DNA from 2 places in the Thalassobacillus hwangdonensis genome. Region 2 is predicted to be linked to the other one. Evidence: riboswitches for the same ligand, from Rfam matches in the RefSeq annotation. Region 2 holds a riboswitch; the other holds the start of a gene.
The links. A riboswitch is a leader RNA that binds a small molecule or an ion and turns the genes downstream of it on or off. The one in region 2 is predicted to bind preQ1.

Region 1: it holds a riboswitch for preQ1, as region 2 does, so the genes downstream of both, queC (7-cyano-7-deazaguanine synthase QueC) here and queF (preQ(1) synthase) in region 2, are expected to answer to the same signal.

The regions. Positions count from the first base shown of each region.
Region 1 covers NZ_JBHTKL010000005.1:453,964-461,666, reverse strand. Annotated here, with positions in the region: gene ACFQ2J_RS11800 (MFS transporter) at 1-1,118, opposite strand, end outside; gene ACFQ2J_RS11795 (ArsR/SmtB family transcription factor) at 1,123-2,166, opposite strand; PreQ1 riboswitch class I at 2,335-2,379, shown strand; gene queC (7-cyano-7-deazaguanine synthase QueC) at 2,463-3,134, shown strand; gene queD (6-carboxytetrahydropterin synthase QueD) at 3,131-3,613, shown strand; gene queE (7-carboxy-7-deazaguanine synthase QueE) at 3,606-4,334, shown strand; gene ACFQ2J_RS11775 (SDR family NAD(P)-dependent oxidoreductase) at 4,448-5,188, shown strand; gene ACFQ2J_RS11770 (NAD(P)/FAD-dependent oxidoreductase) at 5,426-6,514, opposite strand; gene ACFQ2J_RS11765 (S8 family peptidase) at 6,710-7,703, opposite strand, start outside.
Region 2 covers NZ_JBHTKL010000005.1:11,763-19,465, forward strand. Annotated here, with positions in the region: gene ACFQ2J_RS09240 (purine/pyrimidine permease) at 1-389, opposite strand, end outside; gene ACFQ2J_RS09245 (Rrf2 family transcriptional regulator) at 479-919, opposite strand; gene hmpA (NO-inducible flavohemoprotein) at 1,118-2,356, shown strand; gene acsA (acetate--CoA ligase) at 2,617-4,332, opposite strand; PreQ1 riboswitch class I at 4,588-4,633, shown strand; gene queF (preQ(1) synthase) at 4,882-5,376, shown strand; gene ACFQ2J_RS09265 (queuosine precursor transporter) at 5,425-6,048, shown strand; gene ACFQ2J_RS09270 (aminoglycoside N(3)-acetyltransferase) at 6,360-7,181, shown strand; gene ACFQ2J_RS09275 (NUDIX domain-containing protein) at 7,168-7,632, shown strand; gene aldA (aldehyde dehydrogenase) at 7,676-7,703, opposite strand, start outside.

The sequences.
Region 1 (7,703 bases), 440 kb from region 2:
GCACTGAATGCTCCGACCGGCATAAGCATCCACGTCATAAACCTGCTCGTGGCCTGTACTCTCCCTAACAATCGATCCGGCGTGAGCAATTGACGCAGCGTCACGATACAAGGACTTTGAATCGATGCACAAACGGTCCCGATAGCATTCGCCACAACCAAGAGGACAAACGATTGGACGTACGCGAACAGAATAATCGATCCTCCCCCAATTAATGCAGCTGTAAAGAGGATGTTTCCATAGGAAAACCTTTTTCTGAAAAATCCTGATGCAAGCGCACCGCCTACTGCACCTAAGCCACCGATCGATAAAAGAAATCCTATCTGCCCAGCAGTCAATCCGATTGTATCTTTCAAATGAAACACCATCAGTGTCAACAAAATTGTCGTTCCGAATATGGATAAGAACATCGACAAGTTGGTAAACAGAATCGGTCGCGTTTGAATGACAAAACGAAAACCCTCTTTAATCTGGAGCATCCATCCAGTTGATGCCTGCTTTTCTTCCGGTGGGGAAAGCTTGATACTGGAAACTGCCAAGAGTGCTGCAAAAAAACTGATTCCATTGATCACCAGCGCATAGCCTGGGTCATAAGCAGCAATCAGGATGCCACCAAGCCCTGGTGCAATAAATACTGACGTCTGGAAAATCCCGCTATTGATGGAATTTGCCAGTTGTAAGTCGGATGGACGAACGAGCCTCGGCAGTATAGCGAACTGAGCAGTGTTATACAGCTGGCTCAGCAGTCCGATTACAAATGCACCGATCAATAAGTATGTAATAGGAAGGTTTCCAGTCAAATAGGTAACTCCTAAAATCAATACAACTGTTCCTCTGAGCGCATCACAGACCATCAGAACTTTTCTGCGATCGAACCGGTCCGCGACGATTCCTAAAAATGGTTGGAGCAAAATTGGTAACCGCTCAAGAGCAGCGACCACCCCCATAATAAACGGAGATCCTGTCAATGCCAGCACAATCAAAGGAATCGCAATCAAATAGATCTGATCTCCGAAAAAGGACACAAAATTCCCGCCCATCAAACGAAATACCGGATAATTCACTTTGAATGATGGGTTTTCCTCATGTGCTTGAGATTGGTACTCTACCTGTCCCATACATTCACCACCCGATATAATCCTTCAATTCCCCAGCCAATGACTCCAACGCTTGCCGCTTCAATGTATAAACGCCTTTATCCACTTCTACAAGACGGCACGAACGGAGAATTTTCAAATGGTGATGAACCGTAGACTTTCCAGCATCCAATTGTCCATGCAAGTCCTGTAAGCTTTGGTCCTGCTCTGCTAATAGCTTGATGATGCGCAACCTTACCTCATCCCCTAGCGCCTTGTGCTTCTGCACGAGTGATGCACTGGGTGTGTACGCATCTCCTGGATGGATGCTTTCATTCGAAACAGGATAATAGAATACCTTCGACCCTTCGATATCCGCTTCGACATTCCACGGTCGGTAAGTGACGTGCGGAATCAACAACACCTTCTCTACTCGCGGTTCAGGTAGATAGGATATCCCCCCTGTCGCCCATTCGACAAAGGATTCTGGATGCATCGCAGTTTTATTTTTAACTTTAGCTGTAGCATCTCTCTCCAATATACCCTCAAGCTTATCTGCTTGTGGTTCCACGACTTCCTTGTACCATTTTTCCATTACCTCAGTCAGATGCTGTTTCAATTCACCTGTATCTTCGTTTGCAATATATTCAATGTAATTCGGAAAAAACGGATTGTCCCTCGTCACTTCTTTCAAATGTTCGATTGCTTCATTATGACCTTCCGAAGCTTTCCTGCGTTTATCCTGTAAATCATCCCCGAGGAATGGAATGGCAACAAATTTCAGACTTCTCCCGTCCATACGATCGATATACTCGATGAAATCTTCCAACCTATGAAAATCACCTTGATGCAGCAATTGTAATAGCGTTTTCCAAGTGTTGTTCTGTTGTACAAGATCCAACTGATCATTTAACTGATCGGAAAGTCTATTCCTTAACTTCCCCCACTCCGCTTTTGAAGTTTCCATCGTATCGAGCAGACGACCATTTGTTACTGCTGCAATTCCAAGCGCGCACTCCCAAAGCAAGGATTGAGCAATTTCTACTTTGTAGGTTTCTCGTTTTCTGCTTGTCGCAGTAAAAATTCCCATAACCTACCTCCATTCTTTTATATAATTCTATATTAATAGAATAAATAATTCAATATATTTAGAATATAAATTTGTAAATGTATGGTACATGACCGAATACACTTAACAGGAGTCCACTCAGATGCTATACTACTGCTTAGAAATGAATAAAAGTCTGCGTCAACCGATGCAGGAGAGGTTCTAGCAACACCCTCTATAAAAAACTAAGGATCAGACTATACCTCGCCTTAGGTATGGTTTTTTTATTTTAGTTCGGGTGTGTAGAATTCTCTTTTCTTGAAAGGAGAATTTTTTTAATGGAGAAAAACAATAAAGCTGTCGTCGTTTTCAGTGGTGGCCAGGACAGTACCACCTGTTTGTTCTGGGCGATGAAGCATTTTGATGAAGTAGAAGCTGTGACATTCCATTACAACCAGCGTCATGCGGAGGAAGTGGAAGTCGCAAAAGAAATCACGAATGATCTTGGAATCAAGCATGAAATATTGGATATGTCGTTATTGAGTCAATTGACGCCGAATGCGCTGACGAGAAACGACATCGAAGTGAAGGAAGGCGAAGATGGTGCCCTCCCTTCTACTTTCGTCCCGGGTCGCAATCTGCTTTTCCTTTCATTTGCAGCTGTGATGGCGAAGCAGGTGAACGCCAAGCATGTCATCACCGGCGTTTGTGAAACAGACTTCAGTGGATACCCTGACTGTAGAGACGTGTTTATCAAATCGTTGAATGTCACGTTGAACCTGTCGATGGATGAGCAGTTCGTGCTCCACACACCACTGATGTGGCTCGATAAAAAAGAAACATGGGCACTTGCAGATGAACTCGGAGCGTTCGATTTCGTCCGTGAAAAGACACTTACCTGCTACAACGGTGTGCGCGGGGACGGCTGCGGGGAATGCCCAGCCTGCAAGCTGCGTAAAAATGGCCTGGACCAGTATTTAGCCGAACAGAAAGGAGCGCAACGTTCATGACACTTGATCAATTCGGTTTTCGAATCGTTGAAGACCTTCAGAAATTTGAAAAAGACATCAAACGAAGCGAGCTGCGTTACCACAAGAAGCGCGTGCTGATCAGTAAGGAGTTCACCTTTGATGCCGCCCACCACCTTCATGCGTATGAAGGAAAATGCAAAAACCTTCACGGACATACGTACAAAGTCATTTTCGGAATCAGTGGTTACACCGATGACATCGGAATTATGATGGATTTCGGTGATCTGAAAAAAATCTGGAAGGATCAAATTGAAATCTACCTGGACCATCGATATATCAACGAAACGTTGCCTCCGATGAACACGACCGCTGAAAATATGGTCGTCTGGATTTATGAAAAGATGCAAGAAGCACTTGGAAAAGGCGATTATGATGGTGCCAGAGTGGAGTTCGTCAAACTCTATGAAACTCCTACAAGCTATGCTGAAGCACGACGGGAGTGGATGGAAGTTGAATAAATTCCCTGTACTTGAAATTTTCGGCCCTACCATCCAGGGAGAAGGAATGGTCGTTGGCAGGAAGACGATGTTCGTTCGTACCGCCGGATGCGACTACAGCTGTTCGTGGTGTGATTCTGCATTTACGTGGGATGGCAGTGCAAAGGATGAGATTCGTAGATTGACTGCTGAAGAGATTGTAGAGGAATTACGCTCGATTGGCGGAGATCAGTTCGATCATGTCACGATATCAGGCGGGAACCCTGCACTGCTCGTCCACTTAAAAGAATTGATTGACCCCTTGCACGCACAAGGCTGTGAAGTCGCACTGGAAACACAGGGAAGTCGATGGCAGGATTGGTTTGTCGACATCGATGACTTGACGATTTCACCGAAGCCTCCCAGCTCCGGAATGGACACTAATTGGGAAACGCTCGACTCTATCATTGAACGGATGCAAAAAGAAGGTAAATCGGATCAGACCAGCTTAAAAGTAGTCATTTTCGACGAGGATGACCTGGCGTATGCAGAGAAGGTGCATCAGCGCTATCCGGGTGTCCCCTTCTTTTTACAAGTAGGAAACGATGATCTCGAAGAAAGCAATGCAGAAAACCTTGCAAGCGTACTGTTAACTAAATACGAATGGTTGATCGATCAGGTGGTCCAATCATCAACCCTTAACCGAGTTCGCGTCCTTCCCCAGGTCCATGCACTTTTGTGGGGAAATAAGCGAGGCGTCTGATTAAAGTGGCTTTCCATGGTGAAAGCTGCTTTTTTTATTGAAGTGTTCACTCTCTAGCGACTGGTTTAGATGCGCTCAGAACAGGTAAGATAAGCGTAAAAGGAGGAGTTTCAATGGAATCCAGAAAGACTGCGGTGGTAACAGGTGGAGCAAACGGAATCGGCAAATCGATTGTCCATGCATTTGCTGACATCGGATATACAGTACTGATTGTCGATAAAGATAAAGAAGCCGGGCAGAAATTAAGCGATGACCTGCGTGCGAATGGAGCTGAAGTTATTTTCCAGGCTTGTGATGTGGGAGTGGTTGAAGAAGTACAGCAGCTTTTTCATACGGTTAAAGAAACGTATGAAAGCATTGATATTCTTGTAAACAATGCAGGAGTGTCTGAATTCAAGAATTTCTGGGAAGCAGAGGCTTGTGACTGGGATAAAGTGATTGCCTCCAACCTGAGCAGCATGTTCTACATGACAAAAGAAGCAGCCGGAATGATGAAGGATAAAGGCGGAAGCATCATCAATATCGCTTCGACAAGGGCTTCGATGGCTGAGCCTCATACGGAAGCTTACTCTGCAAGTAAAGGTGGCATCGTCGCATTAACCCACTCCCTGGCGATGACATTGAGTGAGCACTACATTCGAGTCAACTGCATCAGCCCCGGATGGATCCAGACGGAGGAATATGAAAGCTTAAGAGACGTCGATCACTTCCAGCACCCATCCAAGCGGGTCGGTAAGCCTGAAGATATCGCGCGAGCGTGTGTGTTCCTCAGTAAAGAAGAAAATGATTTCATCAATGGAGAAAATATGGTCATTGATGGCGGCATGACCAAGAAGATGATATATGAACACTGACCAAACAAGGGCTCGGATAAGTTCCGGGTCTTTTATGTTGGATTTTTCCCCATAACAGCATCGCCCCTATCGTTGCTATGAAGGCTGACCTGCATTTAACTGTTATATTTATTGACCTACCGTCAAATGTGCTTCTATCATTCCTGCATTTCAACCGGAGTTGGGGGAAAGAGATTCTCCTTATCAAGTATAGCAAAGAGCCTAACCTGGTAAAAATTCGGAGGCAGGCTCTTTAAATTATTTCGATATAAAAGGCTTCAACAAGTGGCTGATACCTTTCAAAACACTCATGTCAGGTTGGGCGACAATCTTCTTCACCATTGAATTTTGAAGTGATTTGATCACTAAATCAAGTTGTTTATCGCTCAGCTTTTCAATCGCTTTACGCAGTACCAGGGAATCCTCATAATCCTTATACAGCGGTTTACATAGAGTTTCGTAATCCCCAAGCCCGCAAATATCCTGAGCTGCATAGATACCACTGAGCATAGCTCCTGTCTGTCCAAAACCTAAAAATGGGGTAATACCTCCGAAACAATTGCCAACTATGAATGTATTGCCAATTCGTGAATAATTACATTTTCCGACAATGTAATCGTCGATCATAAATTCTTTTTCAATAATGATTTCCTGTTTTAGTGTACGGGAGGCATCCTTCACCATGGCCTCCCAGTACTCATTTCTTCTTGTTAACCAATCCTCTTCATATTGAGGGTAGACGATCACGAGTGTTGCATGTGTTTCGGAGTGAGGTAACAAATAGCCCATACCTTTTGGAGCAAGGTGGCTATTGAACCAGGTATGTACCTCATTGCGTACGAAATCCCCCTTCACGATAGCCCCGGCAAAGGTAGAAGGGAAGGCTATGTGAAACGGCTGAATTTGCTGAGTATCCTGTGGATCGCCTGTGGCTAGTATCACATGCGTACACTCTTTGGAAATATCTTCATAAGTAACATGACTGTCATAGTGGACTTTACTATGATTCAGCTGTTGGGCTAACTGCTTTTCATAAGAATTTTTGTATTCACCGCGCATATTGATGAAACCGATATTTCCTTCTATATAGGCAGTTTCATTTTCAGAATGGACATGGACCTTCTGTACATTGCTGGAGGGCTTCAAGTGGATATCATGTGTCTCAGAAAAAAATTTAACCGAGTCATTAATGGGTGCATGAAGAATAGGGGTCATTAGTTCCGCAATGTCATACTGAAAACCTACTTCTTTTCTTCGCTCAAATATATCAGCAGTATACCCGTATTTTTCCAAGGTCAATGCACACGAAAGACCGGCCAGTCCTGCACCTATTATCGCTATCTTCACTGAACCCCCTCCTTTGTTTTATTTTTTGTAAGGATGTCATTTTTATTCCTAACGATAAATCAATCTTTAGCCTTATCGCAGATATCTGAACATTTATGATGTGCATTTAAGCCGTCTAACTCCTCAACTGCTTGCGCTGCATTTTTAATACATAAAAAAACAAGCCCCCTTCAAAGGGACTTGTTTAAAAGTTAATTATCTTACTGCATCATAAGAGTTGATGCGGCCATGCTCAAAGTAATAACCAGTACCGCTGATAGCATCAGCAGATTGTTCGATGTCCTGGCGAATTTGCCAGTTGCTCTTTCCTTGCGCTGCCAGTAATCCTGCAAGACCTGCAACGTGAGGGGAAGCCATGGAAGTACCCGACATATAAGCATATCCATTACCTGGAACCGTGGAAGCAATATCCACACCAGGAGCAGTGACATCGACCCAAGTTCCGTAGTTGGAGAAAGATGCCTTGCGGTCGTATCGATCAACAGCTCCAACGGCAATGACATTAGCATAAGAAGCAGGTTCAAAGGTCGTGGACACCCCATCATTTCCTGCCGCAGCAACTACGACGGATCCTTTGTTCCAAGCATAATTAACAGCATTTTCTAAAGTAGTCGTATCGCAATTACACCCTAGAGAAAGGTTGATTACTTCTGCACCTTGGTCAGCTGAATAAGTGATAGCGTCTGCAATATCAGCAAGTGAGCCGCTTCCATTAGCATCAAGTGCACGAACTGCTAGAATCCTAGTATTTGGTGCCATACCCGCTACACCTTGAGCGTTATTCGTTTCTGCAGCAGCTGTACCTGCAACATGTGTCCCATGGCCATTAGCATCCATCGGATAATAATCATTATCCACAAAGTCATATCCTCTGATCGTTTTCCCATTCAAATCCTGGTGATTATAGTCTACACCTGAATCAATAATCGCAATTTCCTGGTTACTGCTGCCACGGGTAATGTCCCATGCTAATTCTGTGTCAGTATTCTGCGGCCCATATTGATAACCACTGTAATAAGTATCATTTGGTATCCAATTTACATTGAACGTATAGTTCGGTTCTGCATATTCCACATTCGGGTTCTTATTCAACGCTTTAACGACCGCTTCTACATTTCCTACCTTAAGTACTTTAAATTTAGAATCCACCGCGTCCTCATCTGGTAAAACGTTTGCTCCCAAAGTATTC
Region 2 (7,703 bases):
AGATTCAATACTTTCCCCGCCAACCGGGTCATTCCAAAGATCACCAGGAAAACACCAGTCAGGATCATCGCCATTTCCAGTACTCTCAGCGTTTCACCATAACTGCTCCCTTGCTGTGCTCCCGTCACTGCCATGACCGCGAAGATGCTGACCCATAAACCAGCAGGCCCTTCCATGATCGGAAGACGATGGCCGAGCCAGCCTTGAAGGAACGAAGTGATACCTACTACGAAAAATGTACGTTGCATCAGGCCGGATACCTCGGTGAAATTCATGTCGAATATGGCACCAATGACAATTGGTAAGGCGACAGCACTCGCCAATAAAAATACCAACCATTGAATCGTTTCTAATGTTGTCCTTTTCCATGTCGTCATTTGTTGCATCATGTTCTTTCTCCCATTATGTAATTTCCTGTAGATTTTTATCATTCCCTCTGAAAATAAAAAGGAAACCGCCACAGGAGGGGCGGTTGTGTTCAATCTTGTATATTCATCAGTTGTTTCAATTCATCTTGATTCGTAAGCAGATCTTCAAGTGTATAGTTGTCGAACACAGTTAGAAAAGCCTGCAATGCATCGTTCAACACATGCTTCAGCTTGCAGGAAGGCGTAATGACACATTGGTTAATGTCTCTATCGAAACATTCCATCAATACGAAGTCATCTTCCATCTTCCTGACCACTTCGCCTACATTGATTTCCTTCGAGGATTTAGCCAGCTTTATTCCGCCTGCCCTTCCCCGAATGGTTTCGATCATTCCCATCTTATTCAACTGATGGACAATCTTGCCTAAGTGGTTCTCTGATATATCGAATACTTTTGAAATCTCTTTGATACTAGCCAATTCTCCATCTGGTTTAGACCCTGTATAAATCAACACACGTAAAGAATAATCCGTGTACTTTTTCAAACGCATGAAGGGTGACTCCTTACTAGTAGTTAGTTTTATTCATGGTATCATACCAAACCTGCCTTGTCTTAATGGATGCCTGAAAATGTTTCATGTGAAACGTTAACGGAATCGTCACAAAACACACATTTATAATACAGGTTTAATGTTAGAATAAAAGATGTACAAAACATACATCTTTTAGAAAAGGAGTTTGGTATGATTATGGCTACACAAACTGCTGAACGTCTGGATCAACAAACAATCGACACGGTGAAATCTACGGTGCCCGTGCTTGCAGAACATGGAGAAGCAATCACAAAAAGGTTCTACCAACTGTTATTCGAAAACCATCCGGAACTGAAAAATATATTCAACATGGCAAACCAGAAAAAGGGACGCCAGCAACAAGCATTGGCGAATGCAGTATATGCCGCTGCTCAATACATTGATAATTTAGGTGCGATTCTACCTGCAGTTAAACAAATCGCGCATAAACACCGCAGCTTGAATATTAAAGCAGAGCATTACCCGATTGTCGGTGAACACCTGTTGCTTGCGATCAAGGACGTGCTTGGTGACGCTGCGACAGATGACATCATCGAAGCCTGGGGAAAAGCTTATGGAGTCATAGCGGATGCATTCATTTCTGTTGAAGCAGACATGTATAAGGAAGCGTCTGAGCAGACTGGAGGATGGATCGACTACCGATCCTTCAAAGTCGCAGGAAAAGTAAAAGAAAGCGAAGTGATCACTTCCTTCTATCTAAAGCCAGTAGATGGAGGCAAGCTTCCTACGTTCCAACCAGGACAGTACATTACAGTTAAACTCGACATCCCTGGTGAAAAATATACGCAGTTGAGACAATACAGCTTATCCGATTCTCCTGGTAACGATTATTTCCGGATCAGTGTGAAGCGTGAGGATGAAACACCTGACAAACCTGCCGGCAAAGTCTCCTCCTATCTGCATCAGAACATCGGTGAAGGAGATGTAATTGAAGTAAGCGCGCCTGCTGGTGATTTCGTACTTGAGACAGATTCGAAGAAACCTCTCATCCTCATCAGCGGTGGGGTCGGCTTGACACCAATGATGAGCATGCTAAAAACTGCTGCAGCAGTCACGCCTGATCGGGAGGTCCACTTCATTCATGCAGCAATCAATGGTACGATGCACGGATTGAAAGACGACTTGAAAGAAATGGCACAAACGAATAGTAACGTGCACACCCATATCATCTATGACTCTCCTACAGAGGAAGATATCAAGCTTCAATCCTTTGATAAAGAAGGATACATCGAAGGGCCATGGCTTACTTCCATCGCTCCGGAAGAAGGAGATTATTACTTCTGTGGTCCTGAAGGGTTCATGAAAGCGGTCAACAGCTTCCTGAAAGAAATGAATGTTCCTGAAGAAAACATTCACTTCGAGTTCTTCGGTCCTAAAGGAAGTTTGGAAGATTGATTTTAAACTAGCTACTTAAACGAAATACCCCCCGGACAAATGTAGAATTTATCCGGGGGGTATTTTTTAATTGAATACATTCACGCTTCGTCAACATACTTCGCTTTCCGTGGACACGGCCTCAGTCTCCTCAGAAAGCCAAAACCGCTTTCCTGCGGGGCCTTTGGACTCGTGCTTTTCCCACCGGAGTCTTCGTATGTTGACTACGCTATGCTATTATCATTTTCAAACTAGAGTTTTTTCTCACAACTCATTTTCTTTTATTCTTCTAGAGTTGATGTGTCTCCTGTTGGAAGTCCGAGCTCCCATGATTTCAGAAGACGACGCATGATTTTACCACTACGCGTCTTAGGAATGCTGTCTTTGATCTCAATTTCTCTCGGTGCCGCATGTGCACTCAAGCCTGTTTTAACAAACTGACGGATCTCCTCCAGCAATTCATCAGATTCTTCATACCCATCCCTCAAGGTAATGAATGCTTTGATGATTTCACCACGCTCAGGGTCCGGTTTACCGATGACACCGGCCTCCGCAACTGCTTCATGCTCGATCAGCTTACTTTCCACTTCGAATGGTCCGACGCGTTCTCCAGATGTATTGATGACATCATCCAGACGGCCCTGGAACCAGAAGTAACCATCTTCGTCCTGGTAAGCACTGTCTCCAGACACATACCAATCTCCAAGGAAATAGCTTTCATATTTGCCAGGATTGTTCCAGACTGCACGCATCATGGACGGCCAGCCTTTTTTAAGTGCAAGGTTCCCCATCTGATTCGCTGGTAGTTCGTTCCCATCATTATCAACGATTGCTGCCTCTATGCCCGGGAATGGTTTACCCATCGAACCAGGGCGCATGTCCATCGCTGGATAGTTACAGATCATCATGCCACCTGTCTCCGTCATCCACCATGTATCATGAATGCGAAGATCGAAGGCTTTCATCCCCCAGCTGATCACTTCAGGGTTAAGCGGTTCACCGACACTCAAGATATGGCGAACAGAGGATAGATCATGTTTCTGAGCCGTCTCCGCCCCAGCTCCCATCAATTTACGGAAAGCGGTTGGTGCAGAATACCAGACACTCACATTATGATTGGACAACGTACTGTACCAATCATCTGGTGTAAATCGACCTCCACGGATGACATTCGTAATTCCGTTCAACCATGGAGCGAAGATTCCGTAGCTTGTTCCAGTGACCCAGCCCGGGTCAGCCGTACACCAATACACGTCGTCTTCCTGCAAGTCCAATACCCACTTCGCAGTCTGATAGTGTTGTAGCATTGCATTGTGTACATGGTAGACGCCTTTAGGTTTTCCAGTGGACCCAGATGTATAATGCAACAGCATTCCATCTTCAAGGTCTACCCATTCGATATCAAAGTCCTTCGAAGCTTCGTCCATCTCTTTGTGGTAATCGATGAAAGTATCCGATGTTTTGTCATGGTCACCTACAAGAACGACTTGCTTCAAATGCGGAAGCTGCTCTAAAGGTACTCGCTCCAATAATTCCGGAGTAGTGATAAGCATCGTCGCTTCACTATCCTCCAGACGATCTCTGACCGCTTGTTCCATGAATGCTTCGAACAATGGTCCTGCAATCGCTCCTACTTTAAGGATTCCGAAGAATGCCGCATAGAATTCCGGGCTTCTCGGCATGAACAGAAAGACGCGGTCGCCTTTTTTAACATCATATTTTTTTAATACATTCGCAAATTTATTACTGCTGAACTTCAAGTCTTCAAATGTGTGCTTTTCCTCGCGGTCCGGTGCTGAATATATAAGTGCGACTTGATCTTTTTTATCAGGATTGTCTGCGTGGCGGTCAATCGCTTCATGCGCAATATTCACCTTGCCTGTTTCACTCCAGGAGAACTGGCTTTTCACACTTTCCCAATCGAACTTCTCGTATGCTTCCTTGTAATCCTTCATGTTGTGCTCGCCTTTTCGTGCTGCAAGTGTTTTTACGTCCATCAAATCACCTCATCTTTTAGTTTGTAAACGGTTTCTTATGCCTGCAATAAAAAATGCCATGAGCAGGCAGCACACTTCGGTTTGATTTTTCAAAATATTCTTGCAGTACTATATATTTTAGACGAAGTAGCCAGGCTTTTAAAGTGAAATGGTATAAGAATTCCAAATTCGTGACAAAAGAAGTATGCAAGGAATTGACAGCGTATCGGAACCCTCCTATAATTAATGAGTCAAACATCAATAAATCCGTTGCAAACGGGAGAGGTTCTTAGCTACACCCTCGATAAAAAACTAAGGATATATGATCTTTCAGGCCATATCCCTTAGGATGTGGTCTTTTTTATTTGCTTATTTAAGAGTTAAACGATTCTGTGTTTTCGAAAAATGAAGAGGGAAATTGCGAGACTCCTACGGAAAAACGAATGCGTCGAGACCCCGCAGCGAAGTGAGGAGGCTTGACCGTTCGTCCGTGGAAAGCGAGTAGTTTCCCGACTCATTTAACAAATTTTCATATCGTTTAACAAACCAATATTTCTAGGAGGTTACATCATGGCTGGAAGAAATGAAGACAGTTTGAATTTGTCCCACCTGGGCAGTCAGGGGACGAGCTATTCTTTTGAATACGATCCAAGTGCATTGGAAACGTTCGATAATCAGCACCCGTATCGTGATTATTTTGTTAAGTTCAATTGCCCGGAGTTCACTACGCTTTGTCCGAAAACCGGACAACCGGACTTCGCAACTATCTATATCAGTTATATTCCTGATATCAAGATGGTGGAAAGCAAGTCATTGAAGTTGTACTTGTTCAGCTTCCGGAACCACGGGGATTTCCATGAAGACAGCGTCAACACGATCATGAATGACCTGATCGAGCTTATGGCTCCACGTTACATTGAAGTGTGGGGGAAATTCACTCCGCGCGGTGGTATTTCCATTGACCCTTACTGCAACTATGGAAAACCTGGAACGAAGTTTGAACAGATGGCAGATAATCGTTTGATGAATCATGATCTATATCCAGAGAATATCGATAACCGGTAATGAGGGATTGCTTGGATTCCTTACTCCCACAAGAAAGGAGAGGAAACCATGTTCATCTATTTGAATGCTCTATTCGTAGGGCTGCTTATATTAGCCAATATCCTGGGCGTGAAGTTATTCACGATCGGCGGCTATGTACTGCCTGCCGCTGTCATCGTCTACGTCATCACCTATTTGATTACTGATGTCATCGGAGAAGTGTATGGGAAAGAAGCGGCTAAAAAGACGGTCCAGGCAGGATTTTTTACGCAAATCATCGCACTTATTTTCATCGTGATTGCGATTCAGTTACCTGCGGCACCATTTTTTGAATCCCAGCAGGAATTTGAATCGATTCTTGGGGCAGGATTCCGCGTCATGCTCGCTAGTCTGATTTCTTACGTGGCAAGCCAGAATTTCGACGTTTTCATTTTCCACCGTTTGAAAGAAAAACAGGGGGAAAAGAAACTTTGGCTGCGTAACAATCTATCGACGATGTCGAGTCAATTGATCGATACGACGTTGTTCATTACGATTGCTTTCGTAGGTACAGTTCCAACCAATGTATTGATCAGCATGATCGCCACCCAGTATGTATTCAAGCTGATCGTAGCGGTCATCGACACACCGATTGCTTATCTATTAGTAAAGCTTGCAAGAAAGAACAAACCAGCCCAGCCCGCATATTGGTAAAAAAGGAGCCTTACACGAGGCTTCTTTTTTATATCCAGTCAGGCGGTGCCATATAGTTCCTTGGATGGATGGGAAACAACTCGCTTTCCTGTGGGGGATCTGGCAAGCTTCCTCGGGCATTCGCCCTGCGGGATCTTGCCTAGACCCTTCTCCCACGGGAGTCTCGCCATTTCCCATCCATCCTACTTGAATAAGGATCACACCTACAAAATTATTGAACCTCTGATTTTCCACTAATACCTTTGCTTGCAGTATGTAGTGGGTTTTATTCTCACCCATTTATATTATGATAAGGGTGGGAGGTAATACATATGAGTGAACCAACTGTAATCAATTCAACAGACAAGCCCCTTACACGGGAAAGCTTAGCCCGCAATTTGGAAGCAATCGGAGTCGAAAAAGGCGACATGCTTCTCGTCCACCTTTCAATGAAATCCCTTGGCTGGGTGGTCGGTGGACCAGTAACTGTCCTGCATGCATTGATGGACGTGTTGACGGATGAAGGTACACTTGTCATCCAGACACATACTCCTTCCATTTCAGATCCTGCTGAATGGGAAAACCCACCCGTACCGAAAGAATGGCATGATACCATCCGAAAAGAAATGCCATTATTTGAGCCGGCCCGTACTCCGTCCACCTATTTGGGTGTCATCCCTGAATTGTTTCGTACGTGGCCGGGTGTATTCCGGAGTAATCACCCGACATTTTCAATCGGAGCTTGGGGAAAGCACGCCAAGAGATTGACGGAACGCCATCCACTTCACTACGGGCTGAATGAGGAATCCCCTCTGGGAGTAGCTTATCGCTCCAACGCAAAAGTCCTTCTGATCGGCGTTGGCTATGATTCGAATACAAGCTTTCATTTATCCGAACATAAAGCCGGAACGAACAAGCAAATAAAAAGAGGTGCTCCATTACTTATTGATGGTACAAAAGAGTGGATGACATATGACGATATTGAACTTGACGAAGAACAGTTTGTCCAAATCGGAGAAGACTACGAACGAAACCATCCCATCACTAGATCGAATGTCGGCCAGGCGGATAGTCGTCTATTCCCTATGAAAGAAGCAGTCGATTTCGCTACCTCCTGGTTGAAAAGAAAGGGAGAAGAAAATGCCAATACGTAATTCCGTAAAAGCGATCATAACAGAAGGTGATTCCGTACTACTGACCAAAAACATGGACAAAGAGGGTGCCTTCTACCTGTTTCCCGGTGGTGGACAGGAGCATGAGGAAACGATGCACGATGCTTTACGTAGAGAATGCATGGAAGAAGCCGGAATCCCTGTGCAGGTCAATGAGCTCCTATATGTAAGGGAATATATCGGGAAAGACCATGAACATGCGGACTTTGACAGCGGAGTTCATCAGATTGAATACTATTTCCTTTGTGAACAGAACCCTGAAATGTTGAAAAGTGAACCTACAAACCCTGATGATCACCAAATCGGTATCGAATGGGTTTCAATTGCTGATTTGCATCATTACAGAATTTATCCAAATGCAATGGTCTCTTCATTGGTGGATTACTTCATCAAAAACCAACCTGGACCTGTTTACCTTGGCAATATCAATTGAAAAAAGCTTGAGGGCGGACGATCGCTCTCAAGCTTTTTTATTGTTAATCGTTTTTATACTGCATGTAGACA